DNA from 4 places in the Mesorhizobium sp. CC13 genome. Region 4 is predicted to be linked to each of the others. Evidence: riboswitches for the same ligand, from Rfam matches in the RefSeq annotation. Region 4 holds a riboswitch; each other region holds the start of a gene.
The links. A riboswitch is a leader RNA that binds a small molecule or an ion and turns the genes downstream of it on or off. The one in region 4 is predicted to bind cobalamin.

Region 1 (7,050 bases), 210 kb from region 4:
CGCCGATCAGCCCCGTGAGGATGCCGAGCGGCATGTCCTGCGGCGGCAGCACGGTGCGGGCGGCCATGTCGGCCGTGACGAGGAAGATGGCGCCCACCAGAGCCGACAGCGGCAGCACGCGACGGTAATCGCCGCCGATCGCGAGCCGCACGACATGCGGGATCATCAGCCCGACGAAGGCGATGACGCCCGAATAGGCGACGGCGCTGCCGGTGAGTATGGCACAGACCACGAAGATGACGAGGCGGAACCGGCGCGCCGGCAGCCCCAGCGCGGTGGCGCTCTCGTCGCCGAGCGTCATGGCGTTGAGGTTGCGGGCCTGGGTCAGAAGGTAGCCGCCGCCGGCGACGAGCGCCAGCAGCGGGTAGGCCAGCTGCTGCCATTGCGCCATGCCGAGGCCGCCGAGCATCCAGAAGATGACGACCGGCGCTGCCCGCGGATCGGCCAGGAAGATCAACAGGTTGCCGGCCGCCGTTATGATGAAGCTGACGGCGACGCCGGCCAATACGAGTTGGCCGGCCGAGTGCGCCCGCGTCAGGTTGGCGACCATCAGCACCAGGGCGGTGGCCGCCAGCGCGCCGGCGAAGGCGAACAGCGGCACCGTGATCGGGCCGAACACCATGCCGGCATGGAGCAAAGCGAGGATAGCCCCCAGCGCGGCACCGGATGAGACGCCGAGCAGATGCGGATCGGCGAGCGGATTGCGCGTCACCGACTGCAGTGCTGCGCCCACGACCGCGAGCGAGGCGCCGACCGTCGCCCCGAGGATGACCCGCGGCGCGCGCACGTCCCAGACGATGTTCTCGCGGCCGCTCGACCAGAAGACCTCGACGCTGCCCGGCACGAGCTTGTTGGCGATCACCCCCCAGACCGCGTCGAGCGGGATCGCCACCGAACCCACGCCGATCGCGACGAGCATCGTGACGGCCAGCAGTGCCGCGAGCGCCGCGACCAGCGCCGGCATGGCGTGGATCAGCGCATGGCGTGGGCCCTTGACGAAATTCCGGTGCGACACGGTCAGTCAGCCCGGAACGCTTCGGCCAGGCGCTTGATCGCCGCGATGTTGCGCGGCCCGGGTGTAGCCTCGACATATTCGAGCACGACGAAACGGTTGTTCCTCACCGCCGCAATGTCCTTGAAGGCCGGGTTGGAGCGCATGAAGGCGATCTTCTGCTCGGCCGTCACCTCGCCGTAGTTGACGATGACGATGACGTCGGGATTGCGCTCGATCACCGGTTCCCAGCCGATCTCGGCCCAGTTGGCCTCGACGTCGTCGGCGATGTTGATGCCGCCGGCCGCCTCGATCATCGCGGTCGGGATGGCGTAGCGGCCTGCGGTGAACGGCTTCTGCTCGCCGGAATCGTAGAGGAACACCTTCACCGGCCTGTCGAGCCGAGGCAGCCTGGACTGGAATTCGGCGAGATCCCGCTTGTAGCCCATGACCAGGGCCTCCGCCTTGTCGCGCACCCCGAAGATCGTGCCGAGGTTGAGGAGGTCGACATACATGTCGTCCATCGACGACTTTTCCCGCTTCACGACGTGGATGCAGCTTTCCGTCAGCTCGTAGACGGCGATGCCGAAGGGCGCGAGCGTGTCGGGCGTGACGGCGCCGCCGACGCTCATGCCGTAGTTCCAGCCGGCGAAATAGAAATCGGCGTCGGCGCCGAGCAGCACCTCCTTACTCGGATATTGCGGCGCGAGTTCCGGCAACTGGCCGATGTCCTTGCGAATGGCCGCGTCGATCTTGTTCCAGCCGGAAATGCCGGAATAGCCGACCATGCGGTCGGCCAGGCCGAGGGTCAGCATCATCTCGGTCAGGTTGATGTCGTTGGACACCGCCCGCTGCGGCGGAGCGGCGAAGGTCACGTCGCGGTTGCAGCTCCTGACCGTGACCGGAAAGTCGTCCGCCAGGGCGGTGGTGCAGCTTGCAAGGACTGCGGCGGCAAAAATCGTCAGGCGCATGGAGGCTCCTCGGCTTGGCGGGTTCAGCGTTCGAGATGGAAGGAAAAGCGCGGGCGCCCGGTGACCGGGTGATCGTCGAGGGTGGCGCCCACGGCGAAGTTCTCGCGGATGCGCTCGGGTGTGAGGATGTCGGCCGGCCTGCCACAGGCGACCGCGCGGCCGCCGTCCATGACCAGCACGCGGTCCGCATAGGCCGAGGCGAGCGCCAGGTCGTGCAGCGAGACCACCACGGTGCAGCCGAGATTGCGAAGCAGTTCGAGCACTTCGAGCTGATGGCGGATGTCGAGGTGATTGGTCGGCTCGTCCAGGATCAAGAGGTCGGGCCGCTGCACCACGGCTCGCGCGATCATGGTGCGTTGTTTCTCGCCGCCCGACAGCGAGCCGAAATCACGCGCGGCGAGCCGGGTGAGGCCGAGCAGCGACAGTGCGGCCTCGACGTCAAGATAGTAGTCGGCCGCGGTTCCGACGCGGGTGGCGTGCGGGATGAGCCCGAGTTCGACGATCTCGGCCACCGTCAGGCCGAAGTCCGAGGCCGGCTCCTGCAGCACTGTGGCGATGCGGCGGGCGCAATCGCGCGGCTTCATCCGCCAGATGTCGGTTCCGTCCAGCCTGACCGTGCCGCCGGTCGGCCGGTGGTAGCGGTAGAGGCAGCGCAGCAGGCTCGACTTGCCGGCGCCGTTGGGGCCGACGATGGCCAGCAGCTCCGCCGGCTCCACACGCACGGTCACTGGCTGGAGGATCGGCTTCGACGCGCGCGGGCCCCATGACAGGCCGTCGAGTTCGAGCAGTGCCGGGGTGGAGCCTACGAGACGACTAGAGCCGTGGACGTGATCGAGCATGCCCTGTCTCCGTGACGTGGCGGAGGCGGCAGAACGATCCGATCGGCGATCCGAAAAAGGCAGTCGCAACCATCATCATCTCCGCGGCACACCCCGGCCGGTTGAACGCATCCGATGATGGCAGGTCTCCTGGCTTGCGGGTTTCGGCGCCTCGGAGCCTTCCCGGCCGTGCGGCCAGTGGCATTCTTCCGACTTGCTATCCGCTCACAGTTGCGGGGGCAGCCACGGTTTCGCGTCCGGGACGTCTCACCGTGTTCCCATTTAATCCGCTGCCCGAACCAGGCAGCAGGAACCATCGCTGCCGTGGCTACAGCAACGACGGGTTGCTGACAATCGCTAAAGCGTCATGCCGCCTGCTGAATTGCGTCACGCCGGTCGAGCGCGAAGGAAATGACGGCCACGGCGAAGGCGGTCAGCGCAATCGCCGCGCCGACGAAGGGCAGGTCGGCGTAGCTCACTCCCATCGAGATCGCAGCGCCTCCCGCCCAGGCGCCGGCGGCATTGCCGGCATTGAAGGCGCCCTGGTTGAGCGTGGCGGCGAGGTTCGGCGCTTCCGAGGCTGTCTCGACGACGCGCATCTGCATCGGCGGCACGATGACGAAGGTGATGACGCCCCACATGAAGACGAGCAGGATCGCCGCGGGTACCGAGTGGCTGAGCCCGGCGAAGGCGACGTGGATCATGGCCATCACCACGAGCGCGCCGATGGCCGTCGGCATCAGCCTCCAGTCGGCCAGCTTGCCGCCGATGATGTTGCCGATGGTCATGCCGCCGCCGAACAAGAGCAGGATCCAGGTGACGGACTCGATCGACAGTCCGGTGACGCCGGTCAGGATCGGCTTGATGTAGGTGAAGACGGCAAACAGGCTGCCCGAGGCGAGCGCGGAGATGATCATGGCGAGCCACACCTGCAGCTTGCCCAACACCTTGACCTCGCCGGCGACGCCACCCTTGCCGGGAGGGGCGACGCCCGCCGGCACGAGCCAGGCGATGGCCGCGACCGAGATCAGGCCGATGACGACGACGGCGTAGAAGGTCATGCGCCAGCCGAAGGCTTCGCCGAGCGCGGTGCCGCCGGGCACGCCGAGGATGTTGGCGAGCGTCAGGCCGGCGAACATCAGGGCGATGGCGCTGGCGCGCTTGTTGGCCGGCACCAGGCTTGCCGCCACCACCGAGCCGATGCCGAAGAAGGCGCCGTGGCCGAGGGCGGTGACGACGCGCGCCGCCATCAGCGTCCAGTAGGTGGGGGCGATGGCGCAAAGCAGGTTGCCGAGAACGAACAGCATGGCCAGCCCGACCAGCACCGGCTTGCGCGGCAGTCTCGCCGTGCCGATGGCGATGATCGGGGCTCCGATGACCACGCCGAGGGCATAGCCCGTGACCAGCAGCCCCGCCGCCGGGATCGAGACGCCCAAGTCGGCGGCGACCTCGGGCAACAGCCCCATGATCACGAATTCGGTGGTACCGATGCAAAAAGATGCAACGGCCAGAGCGAGGATCGGCAAGGGCATGGATGGACTCGGGGGGAATTGAAACGATTTAGGTCGACAGTTTCCTTAAGTCGGCCGCCGCGCAAGCGATTTTGATGCATTGCAGCAATGCATGGAGTGCATGGCACCCATTCGCGGACGGCGCAGCCCCGTCGTTCAGGACTGTTGCGTCAGGTCGCGGCGGAGGAAGTCGTAGAGCCGCTCGACCGCCGAATTGCCCGCTTGCGGGTTGCGCAGGATGCCGATCTCCATGTCGGGCAGGGGCGGCAGGCCCTCGTTCTCGCCGATGATGCGCAGGCTTGGCGGCACGCTGCGCTGGGCGAGGCCGGCGACCGCCAGGCCCGCTTGCACGACGGCGATCAGCCCGAGCAGGCTTGCGCTGGAATAGGTGCTGCGGAACGACCGATCGGCGGCGCCCAGCACCTGCAGCACGCTGCGTCGCGCTACGGAGCCCGGCTCGAACAGGGCGACGGGCAGGGGATCGATCTCCCAGGCGACATGGTTGGGCGAGGCGACCCACACCAGTCGCTCGCGCTGCAGCACCTCGATCGACTGCTCCGATCCACGGGTAATGATGACGAGGTCGAGCCGCCCGTCGGCGAAGGTGTTCACCAGCGAGGTCGACTGCTCGCAGATTCGTGGTCACCGCGCGCGGCCCGCGCACCAGGAGCTTCTTGCCGACGGTCTGGTCCAGCCGCTGCATCTGCATGCTCACCGCCGACTGGCTGCGCCCGACCCGCGCGGCGGCACTGGAAAAGCTGCCGCTGTCCGCAACGGCGACGAAGGTCCTGAGCAGGTCGAGGTCGAGCGCCGCCGACGCCGGTCATCGGAGTACTCACCTTCGTCTACCCGGTCGTCGCCATCATCATCGACTGGGCGGTCTACGATCATCCCATCGGCATCGCCCAGGGGCTGGGCATGGTCCTGATCGCAGTCGCCACGCTCGGCGTCCGCCTCGGCTGGCGACTGCCGACGCGGCGGACCAGAGCGGCTTTCGCTGGCCAGAAATGAGAAGGGGCGCACGAGGCGCCCCTTCCGAATAGTCATGAGGTGGAGAGCCCTGCCGGGAGATCAGCGGGCGGGGCCGATTGCTGCGACTATCGCGTCGGCAGCCGATTTCAGTGTGGCGGAATCTATGCCCAAGGCGCGGAGCGCGCGGGGCGCTACACCCTGCGACATTCCCGCGACGATGCCGACGACATGGGCGCCAAGCAACGGGGTATGGTCTTTCCGGGTTGCCGCCAGCTCCTGCATGACTGCTTGGCCGGAGGGTGCTGCTTGATATGCGCCGGGATTTGCCGAAATCGACGTTTCATGCGGCGCATCCGCTGTCAGGCCGATCGACCGAAGGGCATCGCCATACTGCCGTTCGATCGCGGCTTGCAGGGCGTCTGGCTCCACTCCTGCTCGCTTAAAGGCGAGACGAGCCGTGCCGTCCGGAAGATCGAGGGCGGCCAACAGAAAATGTTCGGCCCCCGGCTCCCGCTGCTGATCGTGCAAGGCATGGGCTTCCGCCCGCTCGCAGAGACGCTTGATAATGCTCATGTCGTCGAGCTTTGATTTGATGCCGCTGAACATCGCGTTCCCCTTATGTGGAGCTGTCGCTCTCCGCCACGTCCGAAAGTCGCTTGTGGGCGGCCTGCTTGGTGATTCCGAGGGCTTGGGCAATCCTCGACCACGACCAACCTTGCTGCAGGGCCGATCGCACGGCTTCGCGTTCGATCCTGTCCGCCAATCGGCGCAAAGCGACGACAGCAGCCAGGGCCTCATCGGGATCGGTCGGGATGGTGATTTTACGCAGGTCATCCATGTGTCAACCTTAGTTGACGATGGTCGCGCCGTCAACAAAAGTTGACGGCGCGCTTGTCATCCGTTTTCATACGGATCTCACCGCCCAGGCGATGAACTGAGAACTCAGTTCTGCTTGGGCAGCTTGTAGGCAACCACGTAGTCGCCGCGGTCGGGCGACTGGCGCGCGCCGCCGGCGGAAATGACCACATACTGGGCCCCGCTTTCCGGCGACACGAAGGTCATCGGCGTTGACTGGGCGCCTACGGGCATGCGGCCCTTCCACAGCTCTTCGCCGGTCTCCACGTCGAGGGCGCGCAGATAATAGTCCTGCGTGCCGGCGTAGAAGACGAGACCGCCCGAGGTGGTGATCGGGCCGCCCAGCGTCGGCATGCCGATCGGGATCTGCAGCCCCGTCTTCATGCCGAGCGGTCCGGTGTCCTCCAGCGTGCCGGCCGGAACCTGCCAGGCGATCTGGCGGGTCTTCAGGTCGATGCCGGTGAAGGTGCCGTAGGGCGGCTGGTGGCAGGGAACGCCGAGCGGCGACATGAAGCCGTTCTTCAGCGCGCCATAGGGCGTGCCCTTCTGCTGCGACAGGCCGTCATGCGCTGCCGAGCCGCCATAGTTGTCGGTCTGCTCGCGCGGCATCAGCTGGGCGAACTGCGGCATGCGGATGTCGTTGACGATCAGAAGCCCACGGGCCTCGTCGATCGCCGCACTGCCCCAGTTCATGCCGCCATAGTAGCCCGGGAAGATGATCGAGCGGGTCAGGCCGGGAGGCGTGAATTCGCCCTCGTAACGCATCTTCTTGAACTCGATGCGGCAGTAGAGCTGGTCGTAGGGCGTCGCACCCCACATCCTGGCCTCGGTGAAGGGCTCCGCGCCGATCGCCGGCATGCCGACCGAATAGGGCTGCGTCGGCGACAGGAAGTCCTCCGGTACGCCGCCGGTCTGCGGCACCGGGCGCTCCT
Region 2 (7,050 bases), on a different contig from region 4:
GCCGATACTTATGCCGTGCGGTAGGTCTCCTCTCGCGTCATCACTGCCCAGATGATCCTCGCCATTTTGTTGGCCAGGGCGACTGCAGCGAGCTTGATCGGCTTGCGCGCAATAATGCGTCCTAGCCAACTTTGAGCGAAGTTCTGCCTGCTGCGCGACCAACGTATCGTGGACATGGCGCCAATGACGAGGAGCCGGCGGATAGTGCGATCGCCCATCTTCGTGATGCGGCCCAACCGTTCTTTGCCACCGCTCGAGTTCTGACGTGGCACAAGGCCAAGCCATGCCGCGAAGTCGCGGCCTGATCGGAAACCGCGGATATCCGGCACTCCAGCTAATATCGCGCTGACGGTGATCGGGCCGACGCCTGGAACGCTGAGCAACCTGGCAGCTTCGGGTTCTGCACGGCAATGCCTTTGCATTTGAGCTTCGAGAGCATTGATCTGAGCAGTTAGGGCGACGAGCTGGTCAGCCAGGATATTCAACGGTGCTCGTACCGCATCGGGGATCGGTGTCGCCGGATCGGATATCCTCTTGATGAGAGAGCCGACGTGCTGAGGGCCTGCCGCTGCGATTACACCGAACTCCGCCATATGACTCCGAATTGCGTTGATCAGCGAAACACGCTGCCGCGAAAGGAGTTCATGCGTGCGATGTACCACCCGCGCCGCCTGTTGCGCCAATGACTTCACGGGAGCGGAGCGAACCGCCGGTCGCGTCACCGCTTCGCAGATCGCTGCGGCGTCCGCAGCGTCGTTCTTTTGCCGCGCGACATAGGGCTTCACGTACGAAGCCGGAATCATCTTGGTGTCATGGCCAAGAGCGCGAATCTCGCGTGCCCAGTAATGCGATGATGCACATGCTTCCATGCCGACAACACAAGGCGGCAACTTGGCGAAAAAGCTCAGAACCTCCTCACGGCGAAGCTTCTTCTGGAGAACAGGGCGGCCTTTTGCATCCGCCCCATGAACCTGAAAAACGCGCTTTGCCAAATCGAGCCCGACCGTCGTTACTTCGTTCATGGATGACATCTCCTTTACGGCGATCGTCGCGACCGCTTCTAGACTATGACGCCGGAAGCGGGAGCCATCCACCTCATCAAGCTGAACGGCATCAATCCGGAGGCCTATCTCGCCGACCTGATCGGCCGCGTCAGCGACCATCCAGCCAATCGCATCGACGAGCTTCTCCCCTGGAACTGGCGCGCCCGATCCGACGCCAGACTGGCCGCCTGACCATGGCTGCGATCACCCGGGTCTACAGCCTCCCGCTCGCCGCCGAAATGCTCGGCGAGGACACCGAGCTGCTGTGGGAGGTCTATGTCGACATGGAACCGGAGGACGGCTGCCTCTGGGTCTACGGGCCCGACGATCAGCAGCGCCATGATCGTCGTGCGGTTCAAGGTGCAGTGCCAGCCTGGAAAGAGCGACCCGCTGGTCTCTGCATTTAAGGATGTCATCAAAGCCAGTCGGCCACTGGAGGGTGTCGCAAGTTTCGACATCGGACAGGATCTGGCCGATCCCGACTCATTCGTGGCCACGGAGGTGTTTGAAAACGAAGCCGCCCTGGAACGTCAAGAAGCGCTCGCCGAAGTCCAGAAGACGATAACTCTTCTTGGGGAGCTCGCCGCGGCACCTCCAGAGGCGACGATCTTCCATGTCTCTTCTTCACAGCCCTGGGGCTAGCTGGTTGATTGATCCCAACGACAAACTGCGGTGGGCGTGTCGGCTAGCCTATTATCGACTTCGCCCTAAGGCCTGCCGATATCCGCGGAACTCCTCAAGGATTGAATGGCGGTCGGACCCAGTGGCCTCGTCCTGCGACGGCGGCGAGAAGCGTGCGAAGCACCTGGACATCCTGATGGAGGAGTCCCCGACTGTCGATCACCGCAATCTGCCATCGCGCGGCCGCCTCGATGCTGGTGCCTGGCGGCACCGACATCAGCCAGTCGATGAACACCTCCTCCGGCGGCGGCAACGGCGATATGGCCGCCATCGTCTTGCCATCGAGCTTCTTGCGCGGGGCAGCGGCCGTCGCCTCTCGATCGCTGACGCTCATGCCTCCACCTCCAGCGGCGACAGAGGTATGGAGCAGCAGGCGAGGATGTAGCCGTCGGCGATCTCCTCATCGAGAATGCCGCCGTTGTGGTTCATAGCGACCTCACCGGAGATCTTCTTGATCCGGCATGTGCCGCACAGGCCGAACTCGCAGGCGGCCGAGATGCGAACGCCGTTGGCGCGAGCGGCCTGAAGCACCGTCTGCTCGGCATCGCAGCGCCCATCGACATTCGAACCAACGAAGCTGATCGGGAACGCGGTGCCGGCTGCCGCGTCTTCGTCTCCTGGCTCGATCTGAGCAGGCAGCATTTCGGCTACCGGGGTGCCGAAGCTTTCCTGATGATAGCGCGCCATGTCGAAACCCGCTACCTGCAGCATGTCCCTTACGGCGCGCATGAACGGATCGGGGCCGCAGCAGAACAGCTCGCGCTCACGGAAGTCGGGCGCGAGCAGCGGCAGCCGAACGGCATCGATCCGCCCCATGTGGCCGAACCAGCTTTCGCGGCTCGACCGCTCCTCGATCATGAATCCGAGAGACAATCCGGGCATGCGGCTGCCGAGGAGTTCCAGCTCCTTGCGGAAGATGATCTCCTCCGGCGAGCGGGCGCAGTTGACGAAGGCGACGTCGGTCCATGGTGCGCAGTCGTTCAGCCAGCGTAGCATCGACATCATCGGCGTGATGCCGGAGCCCGCCGAGATGAACAGGTATTTCGCAGCCGGATGGTCGTGGTGGGAGAAGTTGCCTGCTGGACCTAGCGCCTTGACGCGAGACCCCGGCACAAGATTGCCGAACATCCAGCGGGTGCCGATGCTGTCTACCTGTGCCTTGACCGTCACGGCGATGGAGAAGGGCCGCGAAGGCGAAGACGACAGCGTGTAGGTCCGCATAAGCGGGCCGGCGGCCGTCGGCAGCTCCAGCGTCACGAACTGGCCCGGTTTGTAACGGAACCAGGTCTGCGCATCCGATCGGAAGGTGAAGGTTTTCACGCCGGGTGCTTCGTCCGCCACGGCGATCACCTCCAGCACCTGGAGGCGATCGTTCCACGGGGCCATCTCGTCGAGGTGGCGATAGAGGCTGTGATCGTTCATGGCATTCATGGCGCTTCCCTCAGGCGACGCTGCGCAGCGCGGGCTTCTGCCCGTCGGTGAGCCTCGGTTCGATGAAACGGGCGTACCAGTCGACGAACTGGATCACGCCGCCTTCGTGATGCTCGGAGTAGGGGCCGGTCTCATAGGCCGGCGACCTGATGCCGAAGGCGTTCTCCTCGACGATGCGGCGGTCCTCGTCGTTGGTCTCGGTCCAGACGTGGGTCAGTCCCTTGAGGTCGTAGTCGACGCCCTCGACCGCATCCTTGTGCACGAGCCACTTTGTGGTGACCGCCGTCTCCGTCGCGCTGATCGGCAGGACGCGGAAGGTGACCGCATAATCGCCAAGGACGTGGTTCCACGTTGTCGGATAGTGGTAGAGCAGAAGCGTGCCGATGCGGTCGGTGAAAACCTGGTCTGACAGGTTCCTGCGGACGGCGCGCCTTCCCGTCGTCGTGTAGCTGACGGCCTCGCCGAGAAGCGGCGCGCGGGTTGCACGGTACTGCCCGTCCTTGTCTATGCAGAAGCGCGATGGCAGGCCTGCCGCCTCGCAGCGGGCCCAGTGCGCCAGCATGTCGGGGTCGCTGTCAGCGCCGTTGACCCCGGTGACGGTCGGCGCCTCGGGAAAGGTCTTACAAAGTTCGGGATGGTTGGCCGCGCAGTGGTAGCATTCTCGGTTGTTCTCCCACACCAGCTTCCAGTTGCCCTTCTCGAAGATGGTCGACTCGAAGGCGACCTTGGCGTCGACGAGACTGTGGGGAGCGAAGTAGGGCTCCATCAGCGTCCGGAACGGGCGGAAGTCGGCGGGTTCCTTGGCCAGGCAGATGAAGATGTAGCCGCCGCCGCTTTCGCAGGCGACGGGCTTCAGCCCGAAATCCTCCTTCTTGAAGTCCTCGGCCATCTGGCGGGCGAAGACCAGTTTGCCGTCGAGATCGTAGGTCCACTGGTGGTAAGGGCAGACCAGCCGTGCTGACGTTCCCCTGTCGCTGGTGCAAACGCGGCTGCCGCGGTGGCGGCAGGAATTGTGGAAGGCGCGGATCTGTCCGTCGCGTCCGCGCACGATGACGACGGGATAATCGCCCACCTGGACGGTGAAGAAACTTCCGGCCTTGGCGACCTCGCAGTCGTGGCCGACAAACAGCCAGTCCCGGTACCAGATCAGCTCAAGATCGAGCTTGTAGAAATTGGGGTCGATGTAGAAGGGTTGCGGCAGGCTGAAGCCATCGCGCCTTTCGCGGATGAGCTTCAGCATTTCGTTGCGCGTATCCATGTCCGTCCTCGCTAGCGGCACAAGGACTGAACTGGTGGTATGGAGGGGAAGATCGCGCGGGACGAACTGCCCGAACGCTCTGCCTCTTGACCGCCCACCGCGATCAGTCGGTTGAAAGAGTTCGAGGCTGGTTTCCGGGCTCCGAAGCTGTCCTTTGTTGAGGACTGTCCCGACACCTTCCCAGGCATACGCCCAGTGGTTCTCCCGTCGAGACGACAAGCTTCGCTACCGTTGCGGGGGCAGCGTCGGCATCAAACCGACTTCCCAATTATCCCGCAGGCCAATTCGCCAACGGGCACCTTGAACGTGTCGATCAGATCACGGACGCGTCGCTGACAAAGCCTGGAAAGCGACATCGGCAGATTGCAAAGACGACAGCGACCGTGGCGATCGTCAGTTGCTTCCGCGCGCTTCATCAGCACGGCGTCAATGATCCAGCCATTGGCTCGTTGGGCTTCGTCGCGGACACGCTCGGCAAGGAGGCGAATGCCGCCCAGAGATTGTTCCAGCAGCGCTGCGCGCGTGCCATCAGATCGAGACAACTCGGAACGGCATCGGTTCTCACCTGCAGCACGTTGTCGGTCGTGCGGGAAGCGTCGAAGGATTCAAATATTCCCCGGCCCTTGGGGAGCAAGATGGGATTGCGGGCGTACGGAAGTTCACACGCCCGCATTGGTGTGCTGCCGGTTTCGCAGCTTTCTCTCGGATGCGTCACGGACGGCCTGCCAGCCAGAAACTCGACGATCGCTACGGATCGGGGTCAGGGATCCGCCGAGCCTTCGCAAACCCGCAATCCGTCGCGATGAAGCGTTCCAGCATCGGTACGATCAGCCGAACGGGTTCGGTTGCCGGCTGACCGCTCTCGCGGCCGAGGATCTCCGCATAAGTCTTGAGATCGCGATGCAACGACGCTGGAAGCTCCAGCGTCACCTTCACAGGCCTGTCGTCGGCGATGGGGCTTAGCTTCAGCTTGATCATTGTGTTGCGCCATAGGGCTCGAGCACGAGATCGCGCGTGACGATGACGCGGACCGGGAAGCCAGGCCGGATGGTCAGCATCGGCGCGATGTTGAGCTGGCGGCGGATGATCTGCTGACCTGCCTCGTTGATCGTGTCCTGGGCGCCGTTGCGCATGGCATTGATCAGCCGGTCATCGTTGTCGGTGGCGAGCTCCGCCCCGACGCTGTCCGAAGCCGACATCGTTGCTGTATTGGCCGATGACGCGGGTGCCCTGCGGCACCAGCAGGAAGCGTCCCGTCGGGCTGTCATAGACGTTTTCGGTGACCTGCGCCATGATTTGACCGGGCAGATCGGAGCGGATGCCGGTGATCAGTGCGGCCGGGATCACCGCGCCCGCCTGCAGCACATAGGGCGATGTCGGAGCCGCGACGCGATCGGGCGAGACGCTGCGCTTGTCGGGCGGGGCATTGAGGAAGGCGTTTTGACGCTCGACGGCCGTCGGCGTCGATGGCTGGGGGTCGAGGCCGAGTGCGGTTGGATTCGGCATCGGCTGCACTGGGGAGGTCGGCGACGCGGTAGGCGTCGCAGTCAATACCGGTCGTGTTTCGGTCGGCACTAACAGCTTTGCCGTGCGGGCGGATTCGAGCTCCTGCTGCCGACGCTGCTCCTCGGCGCTCAGGTTTGGGTCGGGCGCGACGATCGGCGGCGGCCGCACCGCGTTTTGCGCATTGAGGATCGGTCGGCCAAGGTCGCCGGGAAGCGGCGAGCCGAGGATGGGACCGGTGTAGTCGCGCGGCAGGCCAGCGAGCCCGTCGGCAACGGCGAGGCTGTCCGTCGAAATCAGTTCTTGCGGCTTTCTGGCCTTGCGGCTCTGAAGCGCGTAGATCAGAGCGCCACCCAGGCTGACGCCGGCAATGAGGCTGAGACCGGCCAGCACCTTGCGCGAAAGGCGCGTCACACGCGGGGGCTCGGGGCGCAGCCGCATCGCAGGTTCGTCGGTGAGCGGCAGGGCGTCATCGGAGAACGACGCTTCCTTTTTCTGTCCGGGGTTGGTCGCGCTCATGAAGCCGGCCTTGAGTCAGCGCGCACGATGCGGACGCGCCTCTGACGATTGCTGGATGGTCTCGACCGCGGCCGAGCCGCCTTCGGCGGCAGCCTGGAACGAGGCGGTGCGCACGGTGATCACCTTCATGGCGTCGAGCGCCTGCACCGTCTGGATGGCGTTGCCGGCATAGATCGGGCGCTTGAAGGTGTCGGACGAGACGACCTCGATGATTTCGGAGACCTGGCCGACGTCGAGCAGGGCTGCGACGCGCGGCGAAACGTTCTTGCCGGTCGAGGTGGCGGCGGCGACGATGGTGTCGTAGTTGCCGGCGAGCGAGACGACGAGGGCCGCCGTCGGCTCGGCCATCCGCAAACCCACGCACCAATTGCCGCGTCAGCGGCTTCGTTCAATCCCGCGAGAGTCAGCCGTCAGAACCTTTGGTATCATATACCCTAGAAGAGAAGCAGCGGCTGGTGGGCGAGAGCTGTGAACCCGGGGCGTCGGTGTCGCTGGTGGCGCGGCGGCACGATATTAATGCGAACCTGTTGTTCACGTGGCGCCGGCAGATGCGCACGCCGGCGTCGGTGGCTTCGCCGCTGGAATTGATCCCGGTCGAAGTCATCAGCAGCGCGC
Region 3 (7,050 bases), on a different contig from region 4:
GCGACGTCGGCGGAGCCTTCGAGGATGTCGCGGCCGGGGTCGTCGCCGGTGTGGACGAGAAGATCCGCTTCGGCGATGCGGCCGGCAAAGGCGCCTGGCGCGGAAACGCCTTCGCCGTCGCTGCCGCCATAGGCATGCGATGCGGCGTCGAGATAGGCGCGGCCGAGTTCTTCCCGCGCCTGCCAGTCACCACTCGACAAGAGGTCTTCGAGGCCGGCGCCATAGGTGCCGGGCGAGGAGCCGAAGATGCGTGGTTCGACCTTGCCCACGGCGCGGGTGCTGGCGGCGAGCGGGTTGTCGTGGTCGTCCTCGTCGCGGGTGGCGACAGCGCGGGCGGCGGCGTCGACCAGCGCGATCTGAGACGGGAACATGTCGCGGAACAGGCCGGAGATGCGCCAGGTAACATCGACGCGTGGGCGACCGAGCGTTGCCGGCGGCAGCACCTCGATGCCGGTAACACGGCCTGTGGCGGCGTCCCATTGCGGCCGGCAGCCCATCAGCGCCAGCCCTTGCGCGATCTCCTCGCCGCCTGTGCGCAGCGATGCGCTTCCCCAGAGGTCGATGACCAGCGCGCGGGGCCATTCGCCGTGGCTCTGGAGATAGCTGCGCATGATTTCGTCGGAAGCCGCCTTGCCGAGGTCGAAGGCCGTCGGCGTCGGCATGGTGCGTGGGTCGGAGGTGAATAGGTTGCGGCCGGTGGGCAAAACGTCGGTGCGGCCGCGCGCCGGGGCGCCCGAGGGCCCGGCCTTGACGTGGCGGCCGTCGAGGGCCGCGATCAGGTTTTGACGCTCGGCCTCGGCGCTTTTGGAGCGCATCGGGTCAGGCTCGTCCGCTTCGGCGCGGCCATAGATATGCAGGCCGTCCTTGATGGCGAAATCCTTGAGGTCGCAGAGCCAGGCGTCGATGCGGCGGAGTGCCTCGTCGGGTGCGTCTGTCCTGGCGACTCCGGCTTCGGCAGCAAGGCCTGTCTGCGAGGCGGTCTCGACGATCAGCTTGGCCAGCCGGTCGCGGCGACGCCGATCGAGGCCGTCGGCCTGGGCGTATTCGTCGACCAGGCGCTCGAGCTTCTGCTGGTGTTCGTCCAGCCCGGCCGAGGCGAGCGGCGGCGGCAGGTGGCCGAGGGTGACGGCCGAGATGCGGCGCTTGGCCTGGGCGGCTTCGCCGGGGTTGGAGACGATGAAAGGATAGACCACGGACAGCGAGCCGGTGACGATCTCGGGAAAGCAGGTCTGGCTCAGCGCCACCGCCTTGCCGGGCAGCCATTCGAGCGTGCCATGGGCGCCGACATGGACGATGGCGTGGATGCCGAGCGACTTTTGTAGCCATAGGCCGAAGGCCAGCAGCGCATGGCGCGGCGGCAGGGTCGGGTCGTGATAGTCGGCGCGGCGGTCTGCGGAGCGGCCACGATCGGGGGCGAGGGCGACGGTGATGTTGCCGAAGGTGGCGGCGCGGAAGGGGAAGGATTGGAGGGCGGTAAAGGCCGCGAAGGTATCGCGCTCTACGTTGCCCCCCTCTGTCCTGCCGGACATCTCCCCCACAGGTGGGGAGATTGGCAGCTTCGGCGTTGCCGTTTGTTCTGCGACATTGCTGTCGTACGGCGATAGGTCCGCAAGCTCGCTCGGCAGGACTGGCCAGCGCTCCGTTTTTTCCTTGGGCGAAAGCGGTGATGACAGCATGATCTCCCCCCTTGTGGGGGAGATGTCCGGCAGGACAGAGGGGGGCAACGTAGAGCGCTTGCTTGCGCGTTCAGCTTCGTCCTCGGGCAGTCCCCAGGCAGCTTCGACCGCGTCCCGGGCTTCTGTCGGCAGGTCCGCGGACATCGCCACGTAATCGTCGAGCGAAAGCCCATGCCCGCCGGCCTCGATCAAGTCGAGCAGTGCTCGTGGCGATTCCGGAATCGATTCAACGCCGTAGCCCGCGTCCTTGAGGTCGTGCAGCATGGCGAGCACGCTCGAGGGCACGTCGAGGCCCACGGCATAGCCGGTGCGGCCGGGGGCGCTGGGGTAGTCGGGGATGAGGATCGCGAGCTTGCGCTCATGGCGCGGTGTCTCCCGGAGTCGGAGATGCGCGGCGATGCGGCGGGCAACCTGCTCGACCCGGTCGGGTTCGGGCCGGTTGGCGAAGGCGCGGAAGCCAAGCGCCGGGTCGACCTCGCTCTCGGCCTTGAAGGAGATGGCGCCGGCGAGGATGCGGCCGTCGATCTCGGGCATCACCACATGCATGGCGAGATCGGCGGGCGCGAGGCCGCGCGAGCTGCCTTGCCAGGCTTCGCGGCGGGTGGTGGCGACGATGACCTGGAACACCGGCACGCCGACGCGGTCGAACAGCGTTTCCGCGCCTGGCTCGGCGCCGGCGGCGAAGGCGGTGGCGGTGACGATGGCCGCGGGGTTCAGGTCGGCGAGAGCTGCCTCGACAAAGGCGAGCGAGTCCTTGTCCTTGAGGCTGGAAACGAAGATCGGGGCAGGGCGCAGGCCCTGGGCTTTAAGCGCATCGACCAGCGCGTCTACCGGGGCGACGTCGGCGGCCAGGAGCATCGAACGATAGAAAAGGATGGGAACGATGGGGGAGGCGTCGCGCTCTGTCACACCCCCCTCTGTCCTGCCGGACATCTCCCCCACAAGGGGGGAGATTGGCCAATCGCCGGCAGTGTCGCCGATTGGAGGCGTTGCAGAATGTGAGTCGAGGTCCGTGACGGCCGATCTCCCCCCTAGCGGGGGAGATGTCCGGCAGGACAGAGGGGGGCGCGAAGAGGCGCTGTTCCATCCGGCCAAAAGGGCTTCCAAATCAGCGACGATGCCCCGCTCGGGATCGTAGATTCCCGCTTTCGGCACCGCGACAGGGCCCGCAACCGCGCTTTTGCCACCCGCCAGCCCCGCCAGCCGGGCGACCAACGCCTTCATGTTCTCTGGTCCGCCCTCGCGGAAATAGCCGAGCAGAGCGTCGAGTTCTGCGCGCGGCAGCGTCGAGGCTTCGATCAGCCTGAGATCCTCGTCGTGGCTTTCGCCCGGCAGAAGCGCCAGCGCGATGCCCTTTTCGCGCGCCAATGCCGAGAGGCGGTCGCAGCCGTAGCGCCACCAGTCGTGGCCGCCGAGGATGCGAACTAGGATGACCTTGGCGTGGGCTGCGACGCTGTCGATCCAGAGATCGACCGACATCGGGTGCCGGAGATCGCGCAGGCTGGCGAGCCGCATCGACGGCAGGCTTTCGGCATCCGCCTTCCAGGCGCTGGCGAGGCCGGCGAGGTCGCTGTCGGTGAAGGACAGCGCCACCACATCCGCAGGCTTCTGCCTGAGGTCCACGGGCTCGATCAGGTCGTCGAGCGAGGCGGATGTGGTGGTGAGGATGTGCATCAGCGCACCTCGCCCGAGGCAGCGAGAGAATTCCCCCTCATCCGGCCCTTCGGGCCGGCGAGCGCGGGCATTGGCGAAGTCCCCTCCCCGACGGGGAGAGGTCGACCGAGCGCAGCGGAGGTCGGGTGAGGGGGCATGTAGACTTAGCCTACCAGGATACGCTCGATGGCCGGGCGGTCGAGCCCCTTCAGACCGATGACCACGAGGCGCGAGCGGCGGTCGTCCTCGGCGGTCCAGGCGCGGTCATAGTAGTGGTTGACGCGCGGTCCGACGGCCTGGACGAGCAGGCGCATCGGCTTGCCGCCGACGTCTACGAAACCCTTCACGCGCAGGACGTTTTCTTCCTCGGCGGCGGTGGCGACGCGCTTGGCCAGTTCGTCGGGGCTGACGATCGAGGGGATTTCGATGACGAAGGTGTCGAAATCGTCGTGCTCGTGGTCGAAGGCGCCGTCATGGTGGGTCTTACGGTTCTCGATGTCGTCCTCGACGGCGAGGCCGAGGCCGAGCAGCACCGACGGGTCGACCTTGCCGTGCGCCGACGGCACGATCTTGACGGCGCGGGCGAGATGTTCGCCGACGATGGCGCTGGCACGCGCATGGCCGGCCTCGTCGAGCAGGTCTGACTTGGACAAAATGATGAGGTCGGCGCAGGCGACCTGGTCCTCGAACACCTCCTCGACCGGATCGTCGTGGTCGAGCGAATCATCCGCCTGGCGCTGGGCGGCGAGCGCTTCCATGTCGGAGGCGACCTTGCCGTCGGCGAGGGCCGGGCCGTCGACGACGGCAATGACGCCATCGACCGTGACGCGGCTCTTCACCGTCGGCCACTGGAAGGCCTGAACCAGCGGCTTGGGGAGAGCGAGGCCCGAGGTCTCGATCAGGATGTGGTCGACTTTTGGCGTACGCGACAGGATCTGGTCGAGGGCGGGGACGAAGTCGTCGGCCACGGTGCAGCAGATGCAGCCATTGGCGAGCTCGACGATGTTCTCCTCCGGGCAGGCGTCGATGCCGCAGCCCTTGAGGATCTCGCCGTCGATGCCGACGTCGCCGAATTCGTTGACGATGATGGCGAGGCGCTTGCCCTTGGAATTCTCCAGGATGTTGCGAAGCAGGGTGGTCTTGCCGGCGCCGAGAAAGCCGGTGACGACGGTGCAGGGAACGCGTTCGACGGAGGCGGTCATTTGTCTTCCTTGATGAGAGCAAGTGGTGGGATGCGCGCGACGAGGCCGCGCTTGAGGCTGTCGGGGCGGCCGCGCCAGGGGATCAGGCCGTCGGTCGAGGTGGCGAAGAGCCTTGCGCCGGTGACGAGGTCTTCGCCAGAGGAAATGCTGAGGTCGCCGAAGACGTAGCTCCAGGAGCCGTCGCGGATCAGTGCCGCGCTCAGGCGGCGCTTGCAGTTGCCGAGGCATTCGACGGTGCGCACGGCGACGTCGCCGCCGGCTGCGATACGGGCGTGCTCGGCAAGTTTCGCGCCGGCGCGGGGGTGGGCGTCAGAGCCGGTCTCGTCGCGGCAGGAGGAGCAGACGAGGATGGTCACGTCGCAGGCGCGCGCGCCGGCTGCATCGCAGGATGCGTCAGACGATTCGACCGGAAGATTGTCGTCGAAGTCCAAATCCAGGCTCCTTGCCCGGGACACCCGCCAGGCCTTCGGATCAAAAACTTTGACGGCAGGTCTCCTGGCTTGCGGATCGTCGCCTTGGCCCGCCTTCCCGGGAAGTCTCCCAGTGGTCTTCGAGCTCGGCTCTTCGCTCACAGTTGCGGGGACAGCCGCGGAGTTGGCCGAAAAAGCCGCACCGCATTCCCTCTTAGCCTCCGCCTTTGCGGGCGGAGGACCGTCGACTGGCGATTTAGGCGGTAGCGAGGGGTGGAGTCAACGCGGCGGAGCGACCAACGATGTCGCTCAGCGCCGGCCCGAGGTCGCCGGCGGACGTCACTTCGATGCGCTCGAGGCCGAGCCAGTCGCGCATCTGCTTGAGTTCTTCGTGTAGTTCGGCCGCGGTTTCTGGTGGAGCGCATGGCTCCGAATAGGCAGCGTGCACGCGCAGCACGCCGGCGGGCCGGTCGGCCTTGAGGTCGACGCGGGCGACGATGCGCTCGCCGAGCAGGAACGGCATTACGTAGTAGCCGTACTGGCGCTTTTCAGCCGGCGTGTAGATCTCGATGCGATAGCGGAAGTCGAAGAGCTGTTCGGCGCGGCTGCGTTCGAACACGAGCGGATCGAAGGGCGCGAGCAGGGCGCGTGCCTGGACCTTCCTTGGTATGCGCCCCCCGGCGTGGAGATAGGCCTGCCGGTGCCAGCCCTCGACGCGGACGGGAATCAGTTCGCCCATCTCGACCAGCTCTTCCAGACGGCCCTTCATGTCGGCTGGCGACAGGCGGAAGTAGTCGCGCAGGCAGATGGCGGTGGCGACGCCGTGGGCGCAGGCGGAAATCCTGAGGAGTTCGCGATGCGCGTCGGCGGCTGGCAGGGCAGGGCGGTTGAATATCTCGGCGGGCAGGACGCGTTCGGGCAGGTCGTAGAGCCGCTCGAAGCCGCGGCGGGAATGGGTGGTGATGCGGCCCGCCCAGAACAGCCATTCGAAGGCATGCTTCTCGCGGCTCCAGCCCCACCAGCCGCCCGAGCCCTTGGCCCCTTCTATATCGGACGCCGCGATCGGTCCGCGGTCGACGACCTCCCGGTAGATCGCTTCGATTTGGCTGCGGTGCTCGCGGCCGAATTTGGCCAGGCCCGAATACATTTCCGTATCGGCGCACTCCATGCGCCAGCGGATCAGCGGAAAGGTCTCGAGCGGCAGCAGCGAGGCCTCGTGCGCCCAATATTCGAACAGCATGCGCTTCTTCGGCTGCATGGCATCGTCGAGCAGCGCCATAGGATAGGGGCCGAGTCGCGAATAGAGCGGCATGTAGTGGGCGCGGACGACGGCGCTGACCGAATCGATCTGGAACAGGCCGGTGCGGTCGAGCACACGCTTGAGGTGACGTCGCGTGATCGCTCCGGTCGGCCGCGGATCGGCAAAACCCTGCGCGGCGAGAGCGATGCGGCGGGCGGTGGCCAGGGAGATTTTTTCGGTCATTGCGGCAAGCTATCGCAGTCTTCGGAAATGTGACGCTGGGGTAGAGGAATCGCACTTTGCTGCAGATGCTAGCAGAAGCGCGGTTCGGGACTTGTCAGGAGTGTAAAGTGGAGTAAAAATGGAAGGAAATCAAAGACGGGCGATCGCCCCAGGATTCTGGTCCAGCCGTGGGGTTTGCCACCTTTCGGACAAGGTTGGGCTTGCTTCGCCCGACTGCCTGCGCTAACCGTCGCCGCATTGCAGCACGACCGTTTCGTCCGAACCGGCGAGGAACCGTCGCGCTTCCGGAAACGGACCCCGTGCTGTAAGTCTGGGTGGATTGGCCACCAACGGAATTCGCAGCATGAACGCTCTCCTGAGTTCGTATCTGCCCATCGTCATTTTCATCGGTGTGGCGCTCGTAGTCGGCATTGCCCTCATCGTGGCGCCCTTCCTTGTCGCCTACCGCAGTCCGGACCCGGAAAAGCTGTCGGCCTACGAGTGCGGCTTCAACTCCTTCGACGATGCCCGCATGAAATTCGACATCCGGTTCTACCTGGTGTCCATCCTCTTCATCATCTTCGACCTCGAAGTCGCGTTCCTGTTTCCGTGGGCGGTGTCCTTCGGCGAGATCGGCATGCTTGGCT
Region 4 (7,050 bases):
CGTCGGGCACCGAATTCCAGATGTCGCGGCGGCCGTTGCCGTCGGCGTCGACCGCATAGGCCTGGTAGCTGGTCGGGATGAACTGGGTATGGCCCATGGCGCCCGCCCAGGAGCCCATCAGGTTGCTTTCCTTGATGTCGCCGCGCTGCAGGATCTTGAGGGCGGCGATGAGCTGGGTGCGGGCGTATTTGGCGCGGCGCTGGTCGCCATAGGCAAGCGTCGCCAGCGAGCGCACCACGTTGCGCATCACCTTGTCGTTCTTGAGGATCTCGCCATAGTTGGATTCCATCGACCAGATGGCCAACAGCACGTAGCGGTCGACGCCGTAGGCGGCCTCGATGCGGTCGAGCCAGGGCTTCCACTTGCGCGCCATCTCGCGGCCGGTGGCGATCGACTGGTCATGCACGCGGTTGTCGAAATAGTCCCAGACAGGGGCGGTGAATTCGGGCTGGAAGCGCGCCTTTTCCAGCACTTCGGCATCGGCGGAGGTGATGCCGCGGAAGGCGCGGTCGTAGGTCGAACCGGAAATGCCGTTGTCGGCCGCGACCGAACGGAAGCTCGCCACCCAGCGCTGGAATCCCGGCTCGGCGGCGGCGGGACCGGCAGGCAGCAAAAGCGCGAATGAGATACCGGCGATTGCGGCGGCGCTGGCGAGGGCCCGGGCGGTCTTGCGAAGAGGCATTCTTTCCTCCTTGGAGAGATCAGAAAGTCGATTCATCGCCGAAGCCGGTTATCAATCAGTTTACCATAGTCCTCCGGGGGAACGAAAAGCCGCCTGCCGAATTGTCCAGGGCCAGTCAACTCGATCAAGTTCGCGTGATCGCTGGTCTTGCCCGCCGTCCCCGAATATGTGAACGCATTCAGTATTCATCAATTGGGGCGTGACAGTGTCCACGCCCGGTACATGCAACCATCGGACGAACACCCATGAAACGAGTTCGCAAGGCAGTATTTCCTGTCGCAGGTCTGGGCACGCGCTTCCTGCCCGCCACCAAGTCGATTCCGAAGGAAATGCTGACCGTCGTCGACAAGCCGGTGATCCAGTACGTCGTCGACGAGGCGCGCGAAGCAGGCATCGAGCACTTCATCTTCGTCACCGGCCGCAACAAGGCGGTCATCGAGGACCATTTCGACGTCCAGTTCGAGCTCTACGACACGCTCGCCCAGCGCGGCAAGGGCGAACAGCTCGAAAGGCTGCAGCGCCTGCAGCCGGCGCCGGGCCAGACCTCGTTCACCCGCCAGCAGGTGCCGCTCGGCCTCGGCCACGCGGTCTGGTGCGCGCGCGAGCTCGTCGGCAACGAGCCGTTCGCGCTGCTTCTGCCCGACATGATCATGCAGTCCGAGAAGAGCTGCATGCGCGAGATGGTCGAGCTCTACAACGAGACCGGCAGCAACATCATCGCCGTGCAGGAATGCGACCCCGCCGAGGCGCACAAATACGGCATCGTCGGCAAGGGCGAAACCGTCCATACCGGCTTCCGCATCGACGGCATGGTGGAGAAGCCGAAGCCCGGCACGGCGCCGTCGAACCTGTTCATCAACGGCCGCTACATCCTGCAGCCGGAGATCTTCGGCATCCTGGCCAACCAGGAGCGCGGCGCCGGCGACGAGATCCAGCTCACCGACGCGATGCTCAAGCTCGAGAAGCAGCAGTCCTTCTTCGGCTACCACTATCGCGGCCGCACCTTCGACTGCGGTTCGCCGGAGGGCTTCGTCGAGGCCAACGTCGCCTTCGCGCTGTCGCGGGCCGATATCAACGAGCGCATGGCGGGCGTCATCGAAAGCCTGCTCGGCGAGATGAAGCCGGCTCGCTGACCTTCCCAATGTCGCCCGCGCGTCAGAATTGGACGCGCGGCGCGGTGGTTTTCGGCATCAGTGCCGAGTAGACATGTCCTGCCAGGTGCCCGCAGCGATGCGGGAGAATCGGGAACACGGTGCAAATCCGTGGCGTGCCCAACGCTGTAAGAGGGACCGCATCGGCAAAAGCCACTGTCCGCAGGACGGGAAGGCGCCGAAGGCGGGCTGAACTCGAGCCAGAAGACCGGCCCGGCAGAAATCGTCCACCGCATGGTCAGGCGGCGGAAACCGATATGCTCGCCAGGGGACACGCGATGCCGGCCGACCATACCCATGCCGATACGGGCTGTTTCGATGCGGCAGCGCAGGATGCCGTGTACCGCGCCATCTTCACGCGCCGCGACGTGCGAAGCCATTTCCTGCCCGATCCGATCGAGGACGCCCTGCTGGCGCGCCTGTTGATGGCGGCGCACCACGCGCCCTCGGTCGGCTTCATGCAGCCGTGGAATTTCATCGTCATCCGCGACCCGGGCCGCAGGGAGCAGGTGCGCGACCTCTTCCTCGCCGCGCGCGGCGAGGAATTGCCGCATATCGCCGAGGAGCGGCAGGCGCTCTACCGCAAGCTCAAGCTCGAAGGCATCTCGGAAACGCCGCTCAACCTGGTCGTGACCTGCGACCGCAGCCGGTCGCGGCATTCGCCGCTCGGGCGCTGGCACAATCCCGAGATGGACCTCTACAGCACGGTCTGCGCGGTGCAGAACTTCTGGCTGGCGGCGCGCGCCGAAGGCATCGGCGTCGGATGGGTCAGCATCCTCGACCGCGAGGCGCTGAAAAGGCTGCTCGGCATTCCCGAGCACGTCACGCCGGTGGCCTATCTGTGCGTCGGCCGCGTGTCGGAGTTCGCGGCGCGGCCCGACCTGGAGCGGCATGGCTGGGCAAGCCGCCTGCCGCTCGCTGATCTTATCATGAGCGAGGTCTATTCCGGTGCGGGCGAGGACGTGCTGAAGGCCGCGGTCTCGACGATGTCGGACGGCGGGAAGCCCTAGCGCTGGACCCTCAGCCCGACGAACACGCTGTTGGTGCTGCTGTCGCGGCCGGCGAGCGTGCTGTCGAGCGCTTCGTGTCTCAACCGGCCGGTCAGGCCGGCGTAGCGGTTGAGCCACCAGGTCAGCCCGGCTTCTGCGGTGAGCGTCAGCTCGCGGTCGTCCGATCCGGCATAGTCGCGCCAGCCGGTGCCGACCGCGGCAAAGCCGGTGAGGTTGGCCCGCATCTGGCGTTCGACCGCGAGGCGCCCGGAATAGAGCACCGAGCCGCTCTGCCCCGGCGTCGTCGAGCCTTCCACCACGGTCGTGCCGGTGAGGCTGACGATGGTGCCGCGGATCGGCGACCAGCGGAGATCGGCCGCGAGCGTGGCTGCGGAAATCGTGTCCAGGCGGTCGTCGTCGAAGTCCTCGGCGATCCAGCCCGCCGAGACCTCGCCGCCGAATTTCTCGCCCATGTCGATCTCGACGCCGGCGCGCGCGCCGACGCGGTTCGACGAGCGCTCGAAGCCGGCCGTGTCGAACCTGAGGTCGTAGACGCGGCGGCCGAACTCGACCTCGCCGAAGGGCACGAGGGCCGGCGAAATCTCGTAGCCGGCGCGCAGGCGGCCGGTATAGAGCGTGGAATTCCGGTCTTCCTGCGACAGCGTGCCCCCGCCGGACAGTTCGGCGTCGTCGAAGCGCTCGTTGGTCACTTCACCGGTGGCGGCAAGCCGAACCTTGCCAACGTCCTTTTCCAGACCCAGGCTACCGTCGAGCGTGCGCCGCAGGGGCCGCGAGACAGTGTCCTCGATCACCACCGGCGACGTCGCCGATTCCGGCCTGACATTGTAGCCGAGCGTGCCGATGGCGCGGAAACCGTCGGTCAGGTCGAGTTCGAGCCGCCCGTCGATGCCGCCCGTGGCCTCCTCGAGTTCCTGCCCGGAGACGGATTTGCGGAAGGTGCCGTAGGCGTCGATCGTCGCCGAGTGGCGCTCCCAGTCGGAGACGGCGTTGAGGCGAAGCGCGGTTTCGGAAAGCACCGCCGACTTGCCGTTGGCGCTCGAATCGGCGTTCGACGTCGCCGTCACGCCCTGTTCCAGGCTGGGCCGCAGCACGAAGCTGCCGACGCGGATGCCGGGTGCCGCGAACGGATAGTCGTCGCGCGGCACGTAGCGTCCCTCGATCGCCGTCTGGCGGCGTGCCTCCGAGCCGCTCGCCGGGGCAAATTCCGAATCGACCGTGCCCTGGCGCACCGCGCCGGTGGTCAACTCGCCGTCCGGCTCCGTCGGCGCCTCCGGTCCGCTCTGCTGGGAGGGGCGTGCCGCCGTGCCCGCGGCGAGGCGCCTGCGGGCCTCTTCGGCGCGCTGCCGGGCCGTGGTCGGGGGCAGGGCATAGGTCGAGGCGGAGGTTTGGTCGGCGTTCGGCGGCTCGCTGAAGATGTCGGCCGCCTCGCCGGCCGGCTGGTCGGGAACGGCCCCGGGGCTCGCGGGCTGATATGTGTCCTGGTTCTGGTCCTGGGCAGCTGCGACCGGCTGGACCGCCGGGCGCTTGCGCCACATCAGCGCATCCCTGACCTGGGTTTCGCTGACCGCGCCGCGCAGGCCGGCTTCCTGGGCCTGGGCGGGGAGCAGGCACGCCACGGCCGCCACGCTTGCCGTCGCCAGCAAGGCGCATATGCGCGCACCGTTCGGCCGTCCTATTCGCTCCGGCAAGACCCGTTCCATCGCCACCAATGCCCCGCAGGCGCATGGGCGCCGTGCTTAGCAACTCGTAAATCGCCATGGTTAATGGAGCGTTTCGCTGGCGCGCCGACCGCGCAAACGGGGGGCGATAGTGATGGACAGCCGGCTTGGGACGCGCTAACGCATGCGCCATGCACGCTGGATCGCTGAAAAAAGAGCCGGACCCGCAGGCCTCGATCGCCTCGGCGCTTCGTACCATCGCCACCGAACAGGCCGGAATCGCGGCTCTCCTCGCGTCGCTGGAAGGCCCGCTGGCCGAGCCGTTCGCCCGCGCTGTCTCGGTGCTTGGCCAGCTGAACGGCCGCGCGATCATCACCGGCGTCGGCAAGAGCGGCCATATCGGCAGGAAGATCGCCGCCACCTTCGCCTCGACCGGCACGCCGTCCTATTTCGTCCATCCGGCGGAAGCCATCCACGGCGACCTCGGCATGATCACCCGGGACGATGCGATCGTCGCCATCTCGTGGTCGGGCGAGACGGCCGAGCTCAAGGGCATCGTCGGCTATTCGCGCCGCTTCTCCATCCCGCTGGTGGCGATCACCGCCGGCGAGACCTCGGCGCTGGCGCGCCAGGCCGACGTGGTGCTGCTCCTGCCGCGCACGCCGGAGGCCTGCCCGCACGGGCTGGCGCCGACGACCTCGACGCTGCTCCAGCTGGCGATAGGCGACGCGTTGGCCGTGGCGCTGCTCGAGGCGCGCGGCTTCACGCCGGATCATTTCCGCACGTTCCATCCCGGCGGCCAGCTCGGCGCCAGCCTGATGCCGGTCGGCGAGCTCATGCACACCGGCGACCGCATGCCCGTCGTCACCATCGGCACCAAGATGCCGGAGGCGGTCCGCACGCTGTCGCAGAAGCGCTTCGGCTGCGTCTGCGTGGTCGACGCGGACGGCAAGCTGGCCGGTATCATCACCGACGGCGACCTCTCCCGCAACCTCGACCGCAACCTCGTCGAGACGAGGGTCGAGGAGATCATGACGACGCGGCCCAAGACCGTCCCGCGCCAGATGCTGGCCGGTGCCGCGATCGCGCTCCTGAACGAGAACAACATCGGCGCGCTGATCGTGGTCGAGGGCGACCGCCCGGTCGGCCTCGTGCACTTCCACGACCTGCTCCGGATCGGCGCGGCTTAGGATCTTTTGATCTGAGGTGCCGTTTGGCGGCAACCTCCCAGTAGTCCCCATGGTGAGCCTGTCGAACCATCAGGGCTACCGGGGCGCTTGCGATCGGCGGCCGAATGTCCCGCGCCTCAACGGTGCCTCAGACCGCCTCCACAACCAGTTCCAGATCGGTGTCGCCGGCGGCGACGACGCGCACCTTGGTGCCCGCCGGCAGGTCCGGACCCGAGACGCGCCAGGTCGTGTCACCCAGCTTGATGCGGCCGCGGCCCTCCCTGATCGGCTCGGCAAGGGTCGCGGTGCGCCCGACCATCTGCGCGCCGCGCCGGTTGAGCAGCGGCTGGTCGCTGGCCTCGCCATTGCTGCTCATGATCTTCTTGCCGGCGTAGGCCGCGACCAGGGACAGGGCGAGGAAGACCAGCACCTGGACATGCCAGGTCCAGGCGGCCCAGTCCCAGAGCTGCAGCGACAGCGCCCCGGTCAGCAGCGCGGCAATGCCGATCCACAGCAGGAAGAAGCCGGGCAGCACGATCTCCAGGACCAGGAGGACGAGGCCCAGCACCATCCAGTTCCACGGTCCGAGTTCCGCAACGACACCGGCCAGCATGATCGCCTCCCGCTGCCCGCGCCGGTCAGTTCTGCTCCGGCGGAATCCTCGGCGTGCGCGACGCCGGGCGCTGGCCGCTCGGGGCGTCGCCGCCGAACACTTCCTTGGCGATGGCGCCGATGCCGCCGAGCGAGCCGATCAGCGACGAAGCCTCGATCGGCAGCAGCACGACCTTGTTGTTGTTGGCAGAACCGATCTTGGCCAGCGCCTCGGTGTATTTCTGGGCGACGAAGTAGTTGATTGCCTGCACGTCGCCCTTGGCGATGGCCTCCGACACCACCTGGGTGGCGCGCGCTTCGGCCTCGGCGGCGCGCTCGCGCGCCTCGGCGTCGCGGAAGGCGGCTTCGCGGCGGCCCTCGGCCTCCAGCACCTGGGCCGCCTTCAGGCCTTCGGCCTCGAGGATCTGGGCGCGCTTGTTGCGTTCGGCCATCATCTGGCGGGCCATCGACTCGACCAGGTTGGCCGGCGGGTTGATGTCCTTGATCTCGACGCGGGTGACCTTGATGCCCCAGGGGTGCGCCGCCTCGTCGACGACGCGCAGCAGGCGCTCGTTGATGGCGTCGCGGTTCGACAGCAGCTCGTCGAGGTCCATCGAGCCCATCACGGTGCGGATGTTGGTCATGGTCAGGTTGAGGATGGCGTTCTGCAGGCCCGCGACCTGGTAGGCCGCCTGCGGCGCGTTGAGCACCTGGTAGAAGGCGACGCCGTCCACCGCCACGATGGCGTTGTCGCGGGTGATCACCTCCTGCGTCGGCACGTCGAGCACC

Region 1: linked by a shared signal. The riboswitch ahead of PV773_RS07970 (ABC transporter ATP-binding protein) and the one ahead of bluB (5,6-dimethylbenzimidazole synthase) in region 4 are both predicted to bind cobalamin.
Region 2: linked by a shared signal. The riboswitch ahead of PV773_RS17945 (aromatic ring-hydroxylating dioxygenase subunit alpha) and the one ahead of bluB (5,6-dimethylbenzimidazole synthase) in region 4 are both predicted to bind cobalamin.
Region 3: linked by a shared signal. The riboswitch ahead of PV773_RS04060 (DUF1636 family protein) and the one ahead of bluB (5,6-dimethylbenzimidazole synthase) in region 4 are both predicted to bind cobalamin.

Annotation. Positions count from the first base shown of each region.
Region 1 covers NZ_JARDJI010000004.1:9,668-16,717, reverse strand. Annotated here, with positions in the region: gene PV773_RS07980 (iron ABC transporter permease) at 1-964, opposite strand, end outside; gene PV773_RS07975 (ABC transporter substrate-binding protein) at 1,018-1,962, opposite strand; gene PV773_RS07970 (ABC transporter ATP-binding protein) at 1,986-2,801, opposite strand; cobalamin riboswitch at 2,903-3,113, opposite strand; gene PV773_RS07965 (MFS transporter) at 3,146-4,312, opposite strand; gene PV773_RS07960 (LysR substrate-binding domain-containing protein) at 4,448-4,903, opposite strand; partial or broken gene PV773_RS07955 (LysR family transcriptional regulator) at 4,992-5,087, opposite strand; gene PV773_RS07950 (Clp protease N-terminal domain-containing protein) at 5,363-5,869, opposite strand; gene PV773_RS07945 (helix-turn-helix domain-containing protein) at 5,880-6,101, opposite strand; gene PV773_RS07940 (membrane-bound PQQ-dependent dehydrogenase, glucose/quinate/shikimate family) at 6,206-7,050, opposite strand, start outside.
Region 2 covers NZ_JARDJI010000014.1:63,469-70,518, forward strand. Annotated here, with positions in the region: gene PV773_RS17920 (IS110 family transposase) at 9-1,022, opposite strand; partial or broken gene PV773_RS17925 (transposase domain-containing protein) at 1,101-1,235, shown strand; gene PV773_RS17930 (putative quinol monooxygenase) at 1,383-1,685, shown strand; gene PV773_RS17935 (hypothetical protein) at 1,780-2,058, opposite strand; gene PV773_RS17940 (hybrid-cluster NAD(P)-dependent oxidoreductase) at 2,055-3,155, opposite strand; gene PV773_RS17945 (aromatic ring-hydroxylating dioxygenase subunit alpha) at 3,166-4,413, opposite strand; cobalamin riboswitch at 4,521-4,731, opposite strand; gene PV773_RS17950 (DUF2274 domain-containing protein) at 5,161-5,391, opposite strand; partial or broken gene PV773_RS17955 (TrbI/VirB10 family protein) at 5,388-6,435, opposite strand; partial or broken gene PV773_RS17960 (electron transfer flavoprotein subunit alpha/FixB family protein) at 6,490-6,888, opposite strand; gene PV773_RS17965 (transposase) at 6,891-7,050, shown strand, end outside.
Region 3 covers NZ_JARDJI010000002.1:205,098-212,147, forward strand. Annotated here, with positions in the region: gene PV773_RS04050 (cobaltochelatase subunit CobN) at 1-3,350, opposite strand, end outside; gene cobW (cobalamin biosynthesis protein CobW) at 3,494-4,531, opposite strand; gene PV773_RS04060 (DUF1636 family protein) at 4,528-4,887, opposite strand; cobalamin riboswitch at 4,999-5,202, opposite strand; gene PV773_RS04065 (winged helix-turn-helix domain-containing protein) at 5,198-6,424, opposite strand; gene PV773_RS04070 (NADH-quinone oxidoreductase subunit A) at 6,768-7,050, shown strand, end outside.
Region 4 covers NZ_JARDJI010000004.1:221,018-228,067, reverse strand. Annotated here, with positions in the region: gene PV773_RS09010 (lytic murein transglycosylase) at 1-682, opposite strand, end outside; gene galU (UTP--glucose-1-phosphate uridylyltransferase GalU) at 928-1,815, shown strand; cobalamin riboswitch at 1,882-2,065, shown strand; gene bluB (5,6-dimethylbenzimidazole synthase) at 2,091-2,843, shown strand; gene PV773_RS08995 (outer membrane beta-barrel protein) at 2,840-4,486, opposite strand; gene PV773_RS08990 (KpsF/GutQ family sugar-phosphate isomerase) at 4,693-5,691, shown strand; gene PV773_RS08985 (NfeD family protein) at 5,819-6,283, opposite strand; gene PV773_RS08980 (SPFH domain-containing protein) at 6,309-7,050, opposite strand, start outside.